DNA from 2 places in the Pseudomonas guariconensis genome. Region 1 is predicted to be linked to the other one. Evidence: predicted binding sites of a transcription regulator. Region 1 holds the regulator's gene; the other holds the start of a gene.

Region 1 (8,205 bases):
ATCGATGTCCTGATCGCGCATCAGCTTGCCGACGAACGACATATGGCGTTTGCGAGCACCATGAGCAGTGTGCTTGTGGGCTTCGGCCAGTGCCCGGCGCAGCTCGTCGGTCAGGGGCAGGCGAGCCAGGGTATCGGCCTTGAGCGTGGTGAGGCGCTCTCCGAGCTCGACCAGCGCATGCAGCTCGCGCTTGATCTGGGTTTTGCTTTTTTCGCCGTCGAAGGCGTCGTCGTAAGAATCAACCATGGTGGCAGTCCGCTAGAAATCGCCGCCATGATAACCAGTCGGGGGCCGCTTGTCCGGCCCGGTCGTAGAATGACCCTAGCCGTACGCAGAATTTCGAGTGGAGAGAACCATGAGTGCAGTCCAGAGCGTAGGCCCCAAGGACCTGCCGGCGTTGCAGGAACAGGTCGAGGGGATCATCGCCGAAGCACGTCGCCAGGGCGCCAGCGCCTGCGAAGTTGCGGTGTCGCTGGAGCAGGGCTTGTCCACTACGGTGCGTCAACGTGAGGTCGAGACGGTCGAGTTCAACCGCGATCAAGGTTTTGGTATCACCCTTTATGTTGGCCAGCGCAAAGGCTCGGCCAGTACATCGGCCAGCGGCCCGGACGCGATTCGCGAGACTGTGGCGGCTGCGCTGGCCATTGCCCAGCACACCTCCGAGGATGAATGCGCAGGCCTGGCCGATGCGGCGCTGATGGCCCGCGAGATCCCTGATCTCGACCTTTACCATGATTGGGCCCTGGAGCCGGAAAAGGCCGTCGAGATGGCATTGGCCTGTGAGGCCGCAGCCTTCGATGCCGACCCGCGCATCCTCAATGCCGATGGCACGACCCTGAACACCCACCAAGGCTGCCGAGTCTATGGCAACAGCCACGGTTTCATCGGCGGTTATGCCTCCACGCGCCATAGCCTGAGCTGCGTGATGATCGCCGAAGGCGAAGGACAGATGCAGCGTGACTACTGGTACGACGTCAATCGCCAGGGCCAATTGCTGGCCGACCCGCGTAGCATCGGGCAGCGCGCCGCACAGCGTGCCGCCAGCCGCCTGGGTGCTCGTCCGGTGCCGACCTGCGAGGTGCCCGTGCTGTTTTCCGCGGAACTGGCCGGCGGGTTGTTCGGCAGCTTCCTGTCGGCCATCTCCGGCGGCAATCTGTACCGTAAATCCTCCTTCCTTGATGGCGCTATCGGCCAGCGTCTGTTCCCTACCTGGCTGACGCTCGATGAACGTCCCCACTTGCCGCGAGCCCTGGGAAGCGCAGCTTTCGACGGCGATGGCCTGGCGACCTATGCAAAGCCATTCGTGGAAAAAGGCGAGCTGGTCTCCTACCTGCTGGGCACCTATTCCGGACGCAAGCTGGGACTGCCAAGTACTGCCAACGCTGGTGGTGTGCATAACCTGTTCGTCACCCATGGGGTGGAGGACCAGGCCGCACTGATCCGCCGCATGGGGCGTGGCTTGCTGGTGACCGAACTGATGGGGCACGGCCTCAACATGGTGACGGGGGATTACTCCCGCGGCGCGGCGGGCTTCTGGGTAGAGAATGGCGAGATCCAGTTCCCCGTCCAGGAGGTGACGATCGCCGGCAACATGAAGGACATGTTCCAGCAGATCGTAGCGATCGGCAGTGATATCGAAACCCGGAGCAATATTCATAGCGGCTCGGTGCTGATCGAGCGGATGACGGTGGCGGGGAGCTGATACCTGCCAGCAGGCGGGACGATTGAAACTCAGGGCCGCATAGCGGCCCTTTGCTTTTGTTCTGTGTGGGGGATGTTGCCATCCCAGAATTGGATCTGAGCCGGTACGGCTACGCGGCAAGGTCAGCCAGGTCGGCTCGATTCGAGCCCTTCGCGGCGGATTACTCGCCTTCGTCGAAATAGTTGTTGATCAACTCGACCAAGGCGTCCATGGCCTCATTGTCCTGTTCTCCCTCGGTCATCAGGTGCACCTGGGTGCCCTTGCCCGCGGCGAGCATCATCACTGCCATGATGCTCTTGCCATCCACCATTTTGTCCGGCGCACGCCCCACCCTGACCTGGCAGGGGAAGCGCCCGGCTACGCCAACGAACTTGGCTGCCGCCCGGGCGTGGAGCCCCAGCTTGTTGATGATGGTGATTTCGCGGGCGGGCATTGGGGTGCGGATCCTGTGGGCTAGAGGTCGCGATGGCGGACCTGGACGTTTTTCAGGGTGGGTTGCAAAAGTTGGCCCAGGCGCTCGGTCAGGTAGACAGAACGGTGGTGACCGCCTGTGCAGCCAATCGCGATGGTGACATAGGCGCGATTGCTGGCGGCGAATCGAGGCAGCCATTTGAGCAGATAACTGGAGATGTCCTGGAACATCTCTTCGACATCCGGTTGGGCGGCCAGGTAGTCGATTACCGGCTGGTCCAGCCCGGAGTGTTCGCGTAGCTCGGGCTTCCAATACGGATTAGGCAGGCAACGGACATCGAACACCAGATCGGCATCCACGGGCATGCCGCGCTTGAAGCCAAAGGACTCCACCAGAAACGCTGTGCCTGGCTCGGGCTGATTGAGCAGACGCAGCTTGATCGAGTCGCGCAACTGGTAAAGGTTGAGGTTGGTGGTGTCGATCTTGAGATCGGCCAGATCGGCGATCGGGCCCAGCAGTTCGCTTTCGACACGGATCGCTTCGGCGAGGGAGCGATTGGCGTTGGTCAGCGGGTGTCGACGACGCGTTTCGGAGAAGCGCTTGAGCAGGGTCTCCTCGTCGGCATCCAGATACAGCACGTCGCACTGGATATGCTGGGCTCGCGCGCCCTCAAGCAGTTCGGGGAAGCGCGTCAGGTGACTGGGCAGGTTGCGCGCGTCGATGGAGACAGCCACCTTGGGTTGCAGCAGTTCGGTATTGATCAACGCGTTTTCTGCCAACTGCGGCAATAGCCCGGCGGGTAGGTTGTCGATGCAGTAATAACCGTTGTCTTCCAGCACGTCGAGGGCGGTGCTTTTGCCGGAGCCAGACCGGCCGCTGACGATGATCAGGCGCATGTTCAGTGCTCGTTCTGTGCGTCCAGGACTACCTGGTACAGGGCCTCGCTGCTGTTGGCGGCACGCAGGCGATCGCGGACCTCCTTGCGATCGAGCATGCTGGCAATCTGGCGCAGCAGTTCAAGGTGGGCGTCGGTGGCGGCTTCTGGCACAAGCAGGACGAACAGCAGATCCACCGGCGCGCCATCGATGGCGTCATAGTCGATGGGGGCATCCAGGTGCAGCAGGGCGCTGACCGGAGCGGTGCAGCCTTCGAGGCGACAATGGGGGATGGCGATGCCGTTGCCGAAACCGGTGGATCCGAGCTTTTCACGGCCAACCAGTTTTTCGAATACGTCTTCCATCTCCAGTTCGGGCACTTCCCTGGCGATCAGGGTGGCGATTTCCTGGAGCACGCGCTTTTTACTGCCGCCCGGCACGTTCACGAGGGAACGGCCGGGGGTCAGGATGGTTTCAAGTCGGATCATGGATGAGAGGGATCAGCGGGCGGCTGCACCTTGCAGCAGGCTTTGCTGTTTTTCCTTATGTTTTTTCAGTTGGCGGTCGAGCTTGTCAGCCAGGGCGTCGATCGCTGCATACATGTCTTGGTGTTCGGCATTGGCGACCACTTCACCGCCGGGAATCTGGAGTGTGGCCTCCACCTTCTGCTGCAGTTTTTCGACCTTCATGATCACCGTCACGTTGGTGATCTTGTCGAAATGCCCCTCCACGCGGGCGAGCTTTTCAAGGACATACTCGCGCAGTGGTTGAGTGACTTCTACATGCTGTCCACTGATGTTGACTTGCATACAGCTTCTCCTTTGTTGCCCGTGCATAAAGGGCAGGTATTGCACCTGCCACTGAAACGCTATGGCTCTTCCAGGGGCTACATCAGTCGCTTGCGCTCACTCGACGGTGCGATGCCGAGGGACTCGCGGTACTTGGCGACGGTGCGACGGGCTACCTGGATGCCTTGTGCCTCCAGTAAACCAGCGATCTTGCTGTCACTCAATGGCTTTTTCTGATTTTCCGCCGCAACCAGTTTCTTGATGATCGCGCGGATCGCCGTAGACGAGCATTCACCGCCTTCGGAGGTGCTTACATGGCTCGAGAAAAAGTATTTCAGTTCGTAGATACCGCGCGGGGTATGCATGTATTTCTGCGTGGTGACCCGGGAAATGGTCGATTCGTGCATGCCTACCGCTTCGGCGATATCGTGCAGTACCAGCGGCTTCATCGCCTCGTCACCATGGTCCAGGAAGCCTCGCTGGTGCTCGACGATCTGGGTGGCGACCTTCATCAGCGTCTCGTTGCGACTTTGCAGGCTCTTGATGAACCAGCGCGCTTCTTGCAACTGGTTGCGCATGAAGGTGTTGTCGGCGCTGGTATCGGCGCGGCGGACGAAGCCGGCATACTGCGGGTTGACCCGCAGGCGTGGTATCGCTTCCTGGTTCAGTTCGACCAGCCAGCGGTCGCTGTCCTTGCGCACGATGACGTCGGGAACCACGTACTCGGGCTCGCTGGACTCGATCTGCGAACCAGGGCGCGGGTTCAGGCTCTGCACCAGTTCGATGACCTGGCGCAGCTCGTCCTCCTTGATCTTCATGCGACGCATCAGCTGGCTGTAGTCGCGGCTGCCGAGCAAGTCGATGAAATCAGTGACCAGGCGCTGCGCCTCAGCCATCCAGGGGGTGTTCGCCGGAAGCTGACGTAGCTGCAGCAGCAGGCACTCGCCAAGGCTGCGGGCGCCAATGCCTGCGGGTTCGAATTGCTGGATGCGGTGCAGTACCGCTTCGACTTCGTCGAGCTCGATATCCAGTTCGGGGTCGAAGCCTGCGCAGATTTCTTCGAGGCTGTCCTCCAGGTAACCCTGTTCGTTGATGCTGTCGATCAGGGTCACGGCGATCAGCCGGTCGGTGTCGGACATCGGCGCCAGGTTGAGTTGCCACAGAAGATGGCTCTGCAGGCTTTCGCCGACGGAAGTGCGGGTGGTGAAGTCCCACTCGTCGTCATCGCTGGCGGGCAGGTTGCTGGCACTGGTCTGGTAGATGTCTTCCCAGGCAGTGTCCACGGGTAATTCGTTGGGGATGCGCTCGTTCCATTCGCCTTCCTCCAGGTTCTCGGCACTGCTGGTGCTTTCCTGGAAGCTGCTCTCTTGGGCTTCGGCAGCCGGCTTGCTTTCGGCGTTGTCGGCCATCGGGTCGCTGTTGTCGAAGTCGTCGCCGTCTTCCTGACGTTCGAGCATCGGATTGGACTCCAGCGCTTCCTGGATTTCTTGTTGCAGGTCCAGGGTGGATAGCTGGAGCAGACGGATGGCCTGTTGCAACTGCGGGGTCATCGTCAGTTGCTGGCCCATTTTTAGGACGAGCGATGGTTTCATGGCTGGGGCTTAATACCTTGTTCGCCGGCGCGCATGCGCCATCCACTACACGTAGGGCGCCGAGGCGCCAATTTTAAGCAAGTTATATGCCTGAAATTGTAGCGTTTGCCTAGAGCACTGTGTCACTTCCTTCAGTGCTCCAAGCAGACTCCGGGCCTTTAAAGTCGGAACTCGTGGCCCAGGTAAACCTCCTTGACCAAATCGTTGGCCAGGATGGTCTCGGCGTCGCCCTCGGCGATCAGCTGACCATCATTGACGATGTAGGCGGTTTCACAGATATCAAGGGTTTCACGGACGTTGTGGTCGGTGATCAGCACCCCGATGCCCTTGGCCTTGAGGTGGTGGATGATCTGTTTGATATCGCCAACGGAGATCGGGTCTACACCCGCGAAAGGTTCGTCCAGCAGGATGAACTTCGGTGCGGTGGCCAGGGCGCGGGCGATCTCGACCCGGCGGCGTTCGCCACCGGAGAGGCTCATGCCAAGGTTGTCGCGGATGTGGCTGATGTGGAATTCCTGCAGAAGGCTTTCCAGCTCCTTTCTGCGGCCGTCACGGTCGAGCTCCTTGCGGGTCTCGAGGATGGCCATGATGTTGTCGGCCACCGACAGCTTGCGGAAGATCGAGGCTTCCTGGGGCAGATAGCCGATGCCGGCGCGGGCGCGACCGTGCATGGGCTGGTGGCTGACGTCCAGGTTGTCGATCAGTACGCGTCCCTGGTCGGCGCGGACCAGGCCAACGATCATGTAGAAGCAGGTGGTCTTGCCGGCGCCGTTGGGGCCGAGCAGGCCGACGATCTGACCGCTGTCGATCGACAGGCTGACGTCGCGGACAACCTGGCGGCTCTTGTAGCTCTTGGCCAAGTGCTGGGCTTTGAGGGTTGCCATTTACTCGGCCTTCTTCTTCGGCTGGATCACCATGTCGATACGCTGACGTGGTGAAGTCACATTGCCACCACGACCGGCGGTAGCCACCTGGGTCTTGGTGTTGTAGACGATCTTCTCGCCTTCAGTGGTGTTGCCTTCGTTCTCGACCTTGGCGCGGTCGGTGAGGATCACCATGTCCTTTTGCGCCTGGTACTGGATGGTCACGCCCCAGCCTTTCATCTTGTCGGGTTTGGCGGCGCTCTGCTGTTGCTCGAAGTAGGCTAGGTTGCCCACCGAGGTGACCACGTCGATATCGCCGGAGGCGGCACGGGTGATGGTCACGGTGTTGCCTTTGATCATCATCGAACCCTGGGTGATGATCACGTCGCCGGTGTAGGTGGCGACGCCTTGCTTGTCGTCCAGGTGAGCGTTGTCAGCCTGGATGCGGATAGGCTGGTCACGATCGTTCGGCAGGGCCAAGGCGCTCGCGCTTCCCAGTGCCGCGCTCAGGCTGAGCAAAAAGGGGAGGGTGTTAACGAGCCTCATACTGTCCTCTTACGTTGGACAGCAGGTCCATCCTGCCGTCTTTCAAATACGCTTTCATTCCTTTGCCCGTAGTCGTCCCACCGGCGCCGTCGATTCTAACGGCTTGCTCGGTCTGCGCATATTGCTTCTGCGGGAAGACGGTCATGCGGGTGGTGGTGATGATCGTTTCGCGCTGCTTTTCATCGGTGCGGGCAACCCGGACCTTGTCGATCAGCTCGACCTCGCTGCCATCCGGGTTGACCTCGGCGCGCACGCTCTGCACGTGCCAGGGATACTGGGTGCCCCGGTACATGTGCAGGTCCGGCGTGGTCACCAGGGTGATCTCGCTGGACTTGAGGTGCTCCACCTTGTCGGCGGTCATTTCGTATTGCACCTTGCCATCAGGCAGGTACTGCACGCTGTGGGCATTGATCGCATAGTAGTCGATGGCATTCTCATCGACCTGGGCCACCGGCTTTTCGAGGAAACTCTCGGGGCTGATGTTCCAGTAGCCGACGGCCACCAGCAGTGCGGCGATCGCACCGAGCAGCACGATATTCCTGGCTTTCTTGCTGAACATGTCTGGCCTTAGAGGTAGTTGGCGTTGGCAGCGTCCAGGGTGCCCTGGGCCTGCATGATCAGTTCACAGAACTCGCGTGCGGCACCTTCGCCGCCGCGGGCCTGGGTCACGCCATGGGCGTGCTGGCGAACGAACGGGGCGGCGCTTGCCACCGCCATGCCAAGGCCTACGCGGCGGATCACCGGCAGGTCTGGCAGGTCATCGCCCAAGTAGGCGACCTGTTCATAGCTTAGGCCCAGTTCGGCGAGCAGGCTGTCGAGCACTACCAGTTTGTCCTCGCGGCCCTGGAACAGGTGCGGGATGCCGAGGTTTTTTGCTCGGCGCTCGACCACCGGGGTCTTGCGCCCGCTGATGATCGCTGTGGTCACGCCCGAAGCCATGAGCATCTTGATGCCGTGGCCATCCAGGGTGTTGAAGGTCTTGAACTCGCTGCCGTCTTCAAGGAAATACAGACGTCCGTCGGTCAGCACGCCATCGACATCGAACACGGCCAGCTTGATGGCCTTGCCGCGTTGCAGAAGATCCGGGTTCATTGCATTGCACTCCATCACATCACGCCTGCGCGCAGCAGGTCATGCATGTTCAAGGCGCCGGTGGGGCGGTCGTTCTGGTCGACCACCACCAGCGCGTTGATCTTGTTGTCTTCCATGATGCGCAAGGCCTCGGCGGCGAGCATCTCGGCGCGTGCGGTTTTGCCGTGGACGGTCATCACCTGGTCGATGATGGTCTTGTGCACATCGATGTTGCGCTCCAGGGCGCGGCGCAGGTCGCCGTCGGTGAACACCCCGGCCAGACGGCCGTCGGCCTCCAGGACCACGGTCATGCCTACCAAACTCTTGCGCGACATCTCTACCAGGGCGTCCTTGAG
Region 2 (8,205 bases), 630 kb from region 1:
CCTCGGTGGGCAAGCCCCGGCTCTCGGGGCCGAACAGGAAGGCATCGCCCGGCTGGTAATCGACCTCGTGGAAGGCATGCGAGCCTTTGGTGGTAAAGGCGAACAGTCGCGGCTGGCCGAGGCTCTCCAGGCAGTCAGCCAGGCTCTGGTAGCGCTTGAGCGTGGCATACTCGTGGTAATCCAACCCTGCCCGGCGCAAGCGCTTGTCGTCCAGCTCGAAGCCCAGCGGCTCGATCAGGTGTAGGGCGCAGCCGCTATTGGCGCAGAGGCGGATAATGTTGCCGGTATTCGGCGGAATCTCTGGTTGAAAGAGGATGACGTGAAACATGCACGGCTCCAGGCGTGAAGATGACGAGCATTCTACTCTTGAACCCGACCTGCGTTCGAAGGCTTGGCCACGTGTGCTGTTGTCCCTGGCAATCGTCGGCATGATGGTGGGGTTGATGATCGGACGCCTGACTGCGCCCCAAGAGCGGGTGCTCGAACAGGTGGAAGTGGTGCAGGACGGCCTGGATTTGTGGTTCAACGACGAGCCCAAGCTGCACGGTGAAACGGTGCAGGGCACGGTGGCTGTTGTGTTCCAGGCCGAGGGCCAGCCCCAGCGAGGCCAGTTGCAAGTGCAAGGAAAGCCGGCTGGCTGGCGGTTACAGAACAGCGAGGAAGGTTTGTTGCTGACGGTGGTCGCCGCGCGCCCTCTGCACGGCGAGTGGAGCGGTGCACAGGACGCTGGGCGCTGGCGGGTGCAGGTGAGGCTGCACGAATAAAAGAGGGGATGTCCCGGCCTGCCTGTACCGAGGTCCCCGAAACTGGAGATATCTGTCTTATTGCAGATGCCGTGCCAGTTTCTGAATCTACAGAAACGCTGGGTATTGAGCGGTTTTGGCGGGGTTTTTCGAGATTTTGTGCCTCGGTGCGGTGCAGAGGGCACAGGATCGGTGCAGATGGAGCCTTTGGGGCTGCTGGGGGCCGCGGTGCGGCCCCACAATAAAAAATGGCGGATTCAGCGAGGATCAATGATCGTCGCCATCTTCCTCATCCCCGCCGTCGACGCGCATTCCCAGTTCCTTGATCTTGCGTGTCAGGGTATTGCGTCCCCAGCCCAGCAGTACGGCGGCATCCCGGCGGCGGCCTGCGGTGTGCTTGAGGGCGGTCTCGATCATGATGCGCTCGAAGCTGGGCACGGCGCTGTCGAGCAGGTTCGACTGGCCGCGGGCCAGGGCCTGGTCGGCCCACTGGCGCAGGGCCTGCTCCCAGTTGGTGACCGGTGCCGAGTCCTGCGGCAGGTTGAGCAACTCCGGCGGCAGGTCGCCGATCAGCACTTCGCGGCTGGAGGCCATGACGGTGATCCAGCGGCAAGTGTTCTCCAATTGGCGGACGTTGCCCGGCCAGGGCAGATTGCGCATGAACTCTTCGGTTTCCGGCTTGAGCAGCTTGGGCTCGACGGTCAGTTCCTTGGCGGCGCGACCAAGGAAGTGCCGCGCCAGGGCAGGGATGTCCTCGCGCCGATCGGCCAGGCGCGGAATATGGATACGGATCACGTTCAGGCGGTGGAACAAGTCTTCGCGAAACTTGCCGGCCTGCACCAGCGACTCCAGGTTCTGGTGGGTCGCGGCGATGATGCGCACGTCCACCTTGACCGGCACATGACCACCCACCCGGTAGAACTCGCCGTCGGCCAGGACCCGCAGCAGGCGGGTCTGGGTGTCGGCGGGCATGTCGCCGATCTCGTCGAGAAACAACGTACCGCCATCGGCCTGCTCGAAGCGGCCGCGGCGCAGGTTGGCGGCCCCGGTGAAGGCGCCTTTCTCGTGGCCGAACAGTTCGGATTCCATCAAGTCCTTCGGGATTGCCGCCATGTTCAGGGCAATGAAGGGTGATGCCGCCCGCGGACTGTGGCGGTGCAGGGCGTGGGCGACCAACTCCTTGCCGGTACCGGACTCGCCGTTGATCAGTACCGTGATGTTGGAATGGCTGAGGCGACCGATCGCGCGGAACACCTCCTGCATCGCCGGCGCCTCGCCGATGATTTCCGGCGTGCGGGCCAGGCTTGTCGGCACATCGAGTGCCTGTTGTTCCTGGGCATGTTGATTGGCGCGCTTGACCAGCGAGACTGCATCGTCCACGTCGAACGGCTTGGGCAGGTATTCAAAGGCGCCACCTTGATAGGAGGCGACGGCGCTGTCTAGGTCCGAATGGGCGGTCATGATAATGACCGGCAGGCGCGGGTGTTGCTCGCGGATCTGTGCAAGCAGGTCCAGGCCGCTGGTGCCGGGCATGCGGATGTCGGAGATGATCACGTCCGGTTGCTGGCGGGCCAGGCGGCCCATGACGCCGTCGGCGCTGTCGAAGCTCTGGGTGGTCATGCCTTCTTGCTGCAGGGCTTTTTCCAGTACCCAGCGGATGGAGCGATCATCATCGACGATCCAGACGGTTTCACTTCGGCTCATGAGGCGGTGGCTCCTTGTTCCAGGGGCAGGTAGATCGAGAAGGTGGTGTGGCCGGGGTGGCTGTCACATTCGATCAAGCCCTGGTGCTGGCTGATGATGTTCTGAGTGATGGCCAGGCCAAGCCCGGTGCCGTCCGGGCGGCCGCTGACCATGGGGTAGAAGAGGGTGTCCTGCAGTTGCGCGGGGATGCCCGGGCCGTTGTCGGTGATCTCGACCCGCGCGACCAACCGATGGCGCACATGGCCAATGGTGAACTGGCGCACCGCGCGGCTGCGCAGGGTGATGCGGCCCAGGCGCAGGTCGTTCTGGCTGGCGATCGCCTGCATGGCGTTGCGCACGATGTTGAGCACTGCCTGGATCATCTGTTCGCGGTCGACCAGCACATCCGGCAGGCTCGGGTCGTAGTCGCGCACCAGCGTGATGCCGCCCTGGCTTTCGGCTTCCACCAGGCTGCAGACCCGCTCCAGCACTTCGTGGATGTTGGTCATGGCCAAAGATGGCAGTTTGTTGGAGCCGAGCATGCGGTCGACGAGGTTTCGCAGGCGGTCGGCCTCCTCGATGATCACATTGGTGTAGTCGCGAAGGTCGTCATGCGGCAGCTCCCGGGCCAGCAGTTGCGCCGCCCCGCGGATGCCGCCGAGGGGGTTCTTGATCTCGTGAGCCAGGCCGCGTACGAGCAGCTTGGTGGTTTCCTGCTTGCTCAGCTGGGCTTCTTCCTTGGTGATACGTAGCAGGCGGTCACGGGGGTGGACCTCCAGCAGCAGCAGGGTCTGGCCCTGGTGCAGGATCGGCGTCACGGCGTAGTCGACGGTGATGCTCTGGCCGGTCAGCGAGGTCAGTTGCGCTTCGCGCTTGGTGAACGGGTGCGCCTGCTCCACGGCCAGGCGCAGAGAGTTGAGCGCTTCGACCGACTCGGTGAACAGCTCGCTGATGAACTGGCCGTGACTGCGCTGACCACTGACCGCCAGCAGCATTTCAGCGGCAGGGTTCATGTACTCCAGGCGCAACTCGGCATTGAGCAAGAGCGTGGCCGTGGTCAGGTTGTCCAGGAGCAGTCGGTGCTGTGCATCGCTGATGGTCATAAGGCGTCGTCGACCTCTTTTGGCGCTTGCCAGGCACTGTTTTGGAAGGGCCGGGCGCGGGATGGATCCGCGGGTGCGATTCCGTCTTTTAAAAAATGCAAGAAACAAACCAAAGCTCTGAAAAGATGCGGCATTTACCGATAAAGGCCTGGATTTGCGCAAATCCGGACCAGAAACTCTGGGTGAAGCGTTTCATTTGAACCAGATTGGGGAACAGTCTGCGGTTAGGCGCACTGGCGTGCACCAAGATAGAGCATAGCGTGGTGGGGAAGGTTTCTGCGTGGGCAGAAACGAAAACGGCCTCCCGAGGGAGGCCGTTTTTGATCATGTCATCGGCGCGAGGCGCCGATCAGATCAGCAGCTGTAGTACAGCTCGTATTCCAGCGGGTGAACGAAGGTACGGACCTTGATCTCTTCCTCGCTCTTCAGCTCGATGAAGGCATCGATGAAGTCGTCGGAGAACACGCCGCCCTTGGTCAGGAACGCACGACCTTTGTCCAGCTCTTCCAGGGCTTCTTTCAGGCTGCCGCAAACCTGCGGGATGTCCTTGGCCTCTTCAGGCGGCAGGTCGTACAGGTTCTTGTCGGCAGCATCGCCTGGGTGGATCTTGTTCTGGATGCCGTCCAGGCCGGCCATCAGCAGGGCTGCGAAGGCCAGGTACGGGTTGGCCGATGGGTCCGGGAAGCGCGCTTCGATACGGCGGGCTTTAGGGCTGCCGACGTAAGGAATACGGATCGAGGCGGAACGGTTGCGAGCCGAGTAGGCCAGCATGACCGGGGCTTCGAAACCTGGGACCAGACGCTTGTAGGAGTTGGTCGATGGGTTGGTGAAGCCGTTCAGGGCCTTACCGTGCTTGATGATGCCGCCGATGAAGTACAGGGCGGTGTCGGACAGGCCGGCATAGCCTTCGCCGGCGAAGGTGTTCTTGCCGTCTTTCCAGATCGACATGTGCACGTGCATGCCCGAGCCGTTGTCGCCGTACAGTGGTTTCGGCATGAAGGTGGCGGTGCGGCCGTAGGCATCGGCAACGTTGTGCACGACGTACTTCAGGGCCTGTACTTCGTCAGCCTTCTTAACCAGGGTGTTGAACTTGACGCCGATTTCGTTCTGGCCGGCAGTCGCCACTTCGTGGTGGTGAACTTCGACGGTCTGACCCATTTCTTCCAGTGCGTTGCACATGGCAGTACGGATTTCGTGGTCGTGGTCGAACGGTGGGACCGGGAAGTAGCCGCCTTTGACGCCTGGACGGTGGCCTTTGTTGCCGCCTTCCACGTCGGCGTCGGTCATCCACGAGCCTTGCTCGGAGAAGATCTTGAACATCGAGCCGGAGATGTCCGATTTGAACTTCACTTCGTCGAAGATGAAGAACTCAGGCTCCGGACCGGCGAAGACGGTGTCACCGATGCCGGTGCTCTTGAGGTACTCTTCGGCGCGCTTGGCGATCGCACGTGGGTCGCGGTCGTAGCCCTGCATGCTCGAAGGATCGACGATGTCGCAGGTCAGGATCAGGGTCGGCTCTTCGGTGAACGGGTCCAGTACGGCGGTTTCATCGACCGGCATCAGGATCATGTCGGAGGCTTCGATGCCTTTCCAGCCAGCGATGGAGGAACCGTCGAACATCTTGCCGACTTCGAAGAAGTCGTCTTCCAGCGCATCGCGCGCCGGCATGGTCACGTGGTGCTGAGTGCCTTTGGTGTCCGTGAAACGCAGATCAATCCACTTGACGTCATGATCTTTGATGAGTTGAACCGACTTCGACATAGTGTCCTCCGGATGGTCTAGGGCGCGGTGGGCCGCTGCCCTGGAAAAAGGGTGTCGCCGGGCGCGGATAGTCGGCCAAGCTTGCCTGCCTCACAAGGGAGCAAATTGCATGCCAGTGCCCGAAAATGGCGAAGGCGGGACAAAAGGGGGCGGTTACAGGCAATTGGGGCCCCCGGTGCGGCGAGAAATGCACTCTTGCGAGGCGTGTTTTTAAGTGCGCGCACCAAATGTGTGCATTCTTTTGGGTGGCGTGTTTCCCTTGAGGTCCGTTCGCGACTAAAAGCGCTCCTGCAAGGGGCGCACACCGGCTGCAATTCATGCTGACCCTGGCGGCAGGGGCATTACCCCAAAAGGGGCAGCACAGGCAGCGCAAAATGCGCCTTCGGCAATATCTGGAAGCTTCTGATCAAAAGTTGCTCAAAGCTTGAGCAATTTCCGCTATAATTCGCGCCCCTCATTTTCGGCAGGCCCGGTGCGCGCTGTTAAACCAATGAAACTTATCGTCAAAGTCTTCCCAGAGATCACCATCAAAAGCCGGCCGGTGCGCAAGCGTTTCATCCGCCAGCTCGGCAAGAACATCCGCGTCGTGCTCAAGGATCTGGATCCTGAGCTCGCGGTCGATGGCGTCTGGGACAATCTCGAGGTGGTCACCCGCGTCGAGGACGAGAAGATCCAGCGCGAGATGATCGAACGCCTGACCTGCACGCCGGGCATCACCCACTTCCTGCAGGTGGAGGAGTATCCGCTGGGCGACTTCGACGACATCGTCGCCAAGTGCAAGCACCACTTCGGCCACCTGCTGGCCGGCAAGCGCTTCGCCGTACGCTGCAAGCGCGGTGGTCACCACGACTTCACCTCCATGGATGTCGACCGTTATGTCGGCAGCCAACTGCGCCAGCAGTGCGGCGCCACCGGCATCGACCTCAAGACCCCGGAAGTCCTGGTGCGCATCGAGATCCGCGATCAGCGCCTGTACGTGATCCATAACCAGCATCAGGGCATCGGCGGCTATCCGCTGGGCGCCTTGGAGCAGACCCTGGTGCTGATGTCCGGTGGCTTCGACTCCACCGTCGCGGCCTACCAGATGATGCGCCGTGGCCTGATGACCCACTTCTGCTTCTTCAACCTTGGCGGCCGCGCCCACGAGCTCGGCGTGATGGAAGTCGCCCATTACCTGTGGAAGAAGTTTGGCAGCAGCCAGCGCGTACTGTTCATCAGCGTGCCGTTCGAAGAAGTGGTCGGCGAGATCCTGAACAAGGTCGACAACAGCTACATGGGCGTGACCCTCAAGCGCATGATGCTGCGCGCCGCCGCACGCATGGCCGACCGCCTGGAAATCGAGGCGCTGGTCACCGGCGAGGCGATCTCCCAGGTTTCCAGCCAGACCTTGCCGAACCTGTCGATCATCGACTCGGCTACCGACAAGCTGGTGCTGCGCCCGCTGCTCGCGAGCCACAAGCAGGACATCATCGACACCGCTTATCAGATCGGCACTGCCGAGTTCGCCAAGCACATGCCTGAATACTGCGGCGTGATTTCGGTGAACCCGACCACCCATGCCAAGCGCCACCGCATGGAGCACGAAGAGAAGCAATTCGACATGGCGGTGCTCGAGCGAGCCCTGGAGCGCGCCAAGTTCATCTCGATCGACCACGTCATCGACGAGCTGGGCAAGGACATCGAGATCGAGGAAGTGGCCGAGGCCTTGCCAGGCCAGATCGTTCTCGACATTCGTCATCCCGATGCCCAGGAAGACGAACCCCTGGTGATCGACGGCGTCGAAGTCCAGGCCATGCCGTTCTACGCGATCAACAGCAAGTTCAAGCATCTGGATGCCAACCGCCAGTACCTGCTGTATTGCGACAAGGGTGTGATGAGCCGTCTGCACGCACACCACCTGCTCAGTGAGGGACATGCCAATGTGCGTGTTTATCGTCCGGCATAAGACGCCAGGGCTGTATGGCGGCAGCATCCGCCATCGCCCTCCCGACCATCGGGCCCGCTGAGCCTCAAACCGTACATAATCGCCGCCTAAACTGGCGGCAACCGAATCCTCTGATCGAGATACAGTTGTGATCGAAAATCTGCGTAACATCGCCATCATCGCCCACGTTGACCATGGTAAAACCACCCTGGTCGACAAACTCCTGCGCCAGTCGGGCACCCTGGAGCGTAACGAGCTCAACGACGAGCGCGTGATGGACTCCAACGACCAGGAAAAAGAGCGCGGCATTACCATCCTGGCGAAGAACACCGCCATCCGCTGGAACGACTACCGCATCAACATCGTCGACACCCCCGGCCACGCCGACTTCGGTGGCGAGGTCGAGCGCGTGATGTCGATGGTCGACTCCGTGCTGCTGCTGGTCGACGCCCAGGACGGCCCGATGCCGCAAACCCGCTTCGTGACCAAGAAAGCGTTCGAAGCCGGCCTGAAGCCGATCGTCGTGATCAACAAAGTCGACCGTCCGGGCGCGCGTCCTGACTGGGTTCTGGACCAGATCTTCGATCTGTTCGACAACCTTGGTGCCACCGACGACCAGCTGGACTTCCAGGTGGTCTACGCCTCGGCCCTGAACGGCATTGCCGGCCTGGACCACACCAACATGGCCGAAGACATGACCCCGCTGTACCAGGCCATCGTCGACCACGTGCCGGCACCGACCGTCGACGTCGACGGCCCGTTCCAGATGCAGATCTCCGCACTGGACTACAACAGCTTCCTGGGCGTTATCGGCGTTGGTCGTATCGCCCGTGGCCGCATCAAGCCGAACACCCCGGTCGTCGCCATCGACACCGAAGGCAAGAAGCGCAACGGTCGTATCCTCAAGCTGATGGGTCACCACGGTCTGCACCGCGTTGACGTCGAAGAAGCCACCGCCGGCGACATCGTCTGCATCAGCGGTTTCGACGAG

The links. Region 1 encodes sigma-54, which starts transcription at its own class of promoters, with help from an activator protein. Its sites were predicted from a motif close to ANTGGCATNNANNTTGCTNT; they were not measured.
Region 2: the regulator sigma-54 is predicted to act here: its motif matches at 5,388-5,407, upstream of glnA (type I glutamate--ammonia ligase).

The regions. Positions count from the first base shown of each region.
Region 1 covers NZ_CP162012.1:1,034,647-1,042,851, forward strand. Annotated here, with positions in the region: gene yjgA (ribosome biogenesis factor YjgA) at 1-246, opposite strand, end outside; gene pmbA (metalloprotease PmbA) at 356-1,702, shown strand; gene AB1N67_RS04675 (HPr family phosphocarrier protein) at 1,863-2,135, opposite strand; gene rapZ (RNase adapter RapZ) at 2,156-3,010, opposite strand; gene ptsN (PTS IIA-like nitrogen regulatory protein PtsN) at 3,013-3,477, opposite strand; gene raiA (ribosome hibernation-promoting factor, HPF/YfiA family) at 3,490-3,798, opposite strand; gene AB1N67_RS04695 (RNA polymerase factor sigma-54) at 3,876-5,369, opposite strand; gene lptB (LPS export ABC transporter ATP-binding protein) at 5,528-6,253, opposite strand; gene lptA (lipopolysaccharide transport periplasmic protein LptA) at 6,254-6,778, opposite strand; gene lptC (LPS export ABC transporter periplasmic protein LptC) at 6,765-7,337, opposite strand; gene AB1N67_RS04715 (HAD family hydrolase) at 7,346-7,870, opposite strand; gene AB1N67_RS04720 (SIS domain-containing protein) at 7,885-8,205, opposite strand, start outside.
Region 2 covers NZ_CP162012.1:406,073-414,277, forward strand. Annotated here, with positions in the region: gene trmL (tRNA (uridine(34)/cytosine(34)/5-carboxymethylaminomethyluridine(34)-2'-O)-methyltransferase TrmL) at 1-328, opposite strand, end outside; gene AB1N67_RS01870 (hypothetical protein) at 327-764, shown strand; gene ntrC (nitrogen regulation protein NR(I)) at 1,011-2,447, opposite strand; gene glnL (nitrogen regulation protein NR(II)) at 2,444-3,529, opposite strand; gene glnA (type I glutamate--ammonia ligase) at 3,884-5,290, opposite strand; gene thiI (tRNA uracil 4-sulfurtransferase ThiI) at 5,781-7,235, shown strand; gene typA (translational GTPase TypA) at 7,363-8,205, shown strand, end outside.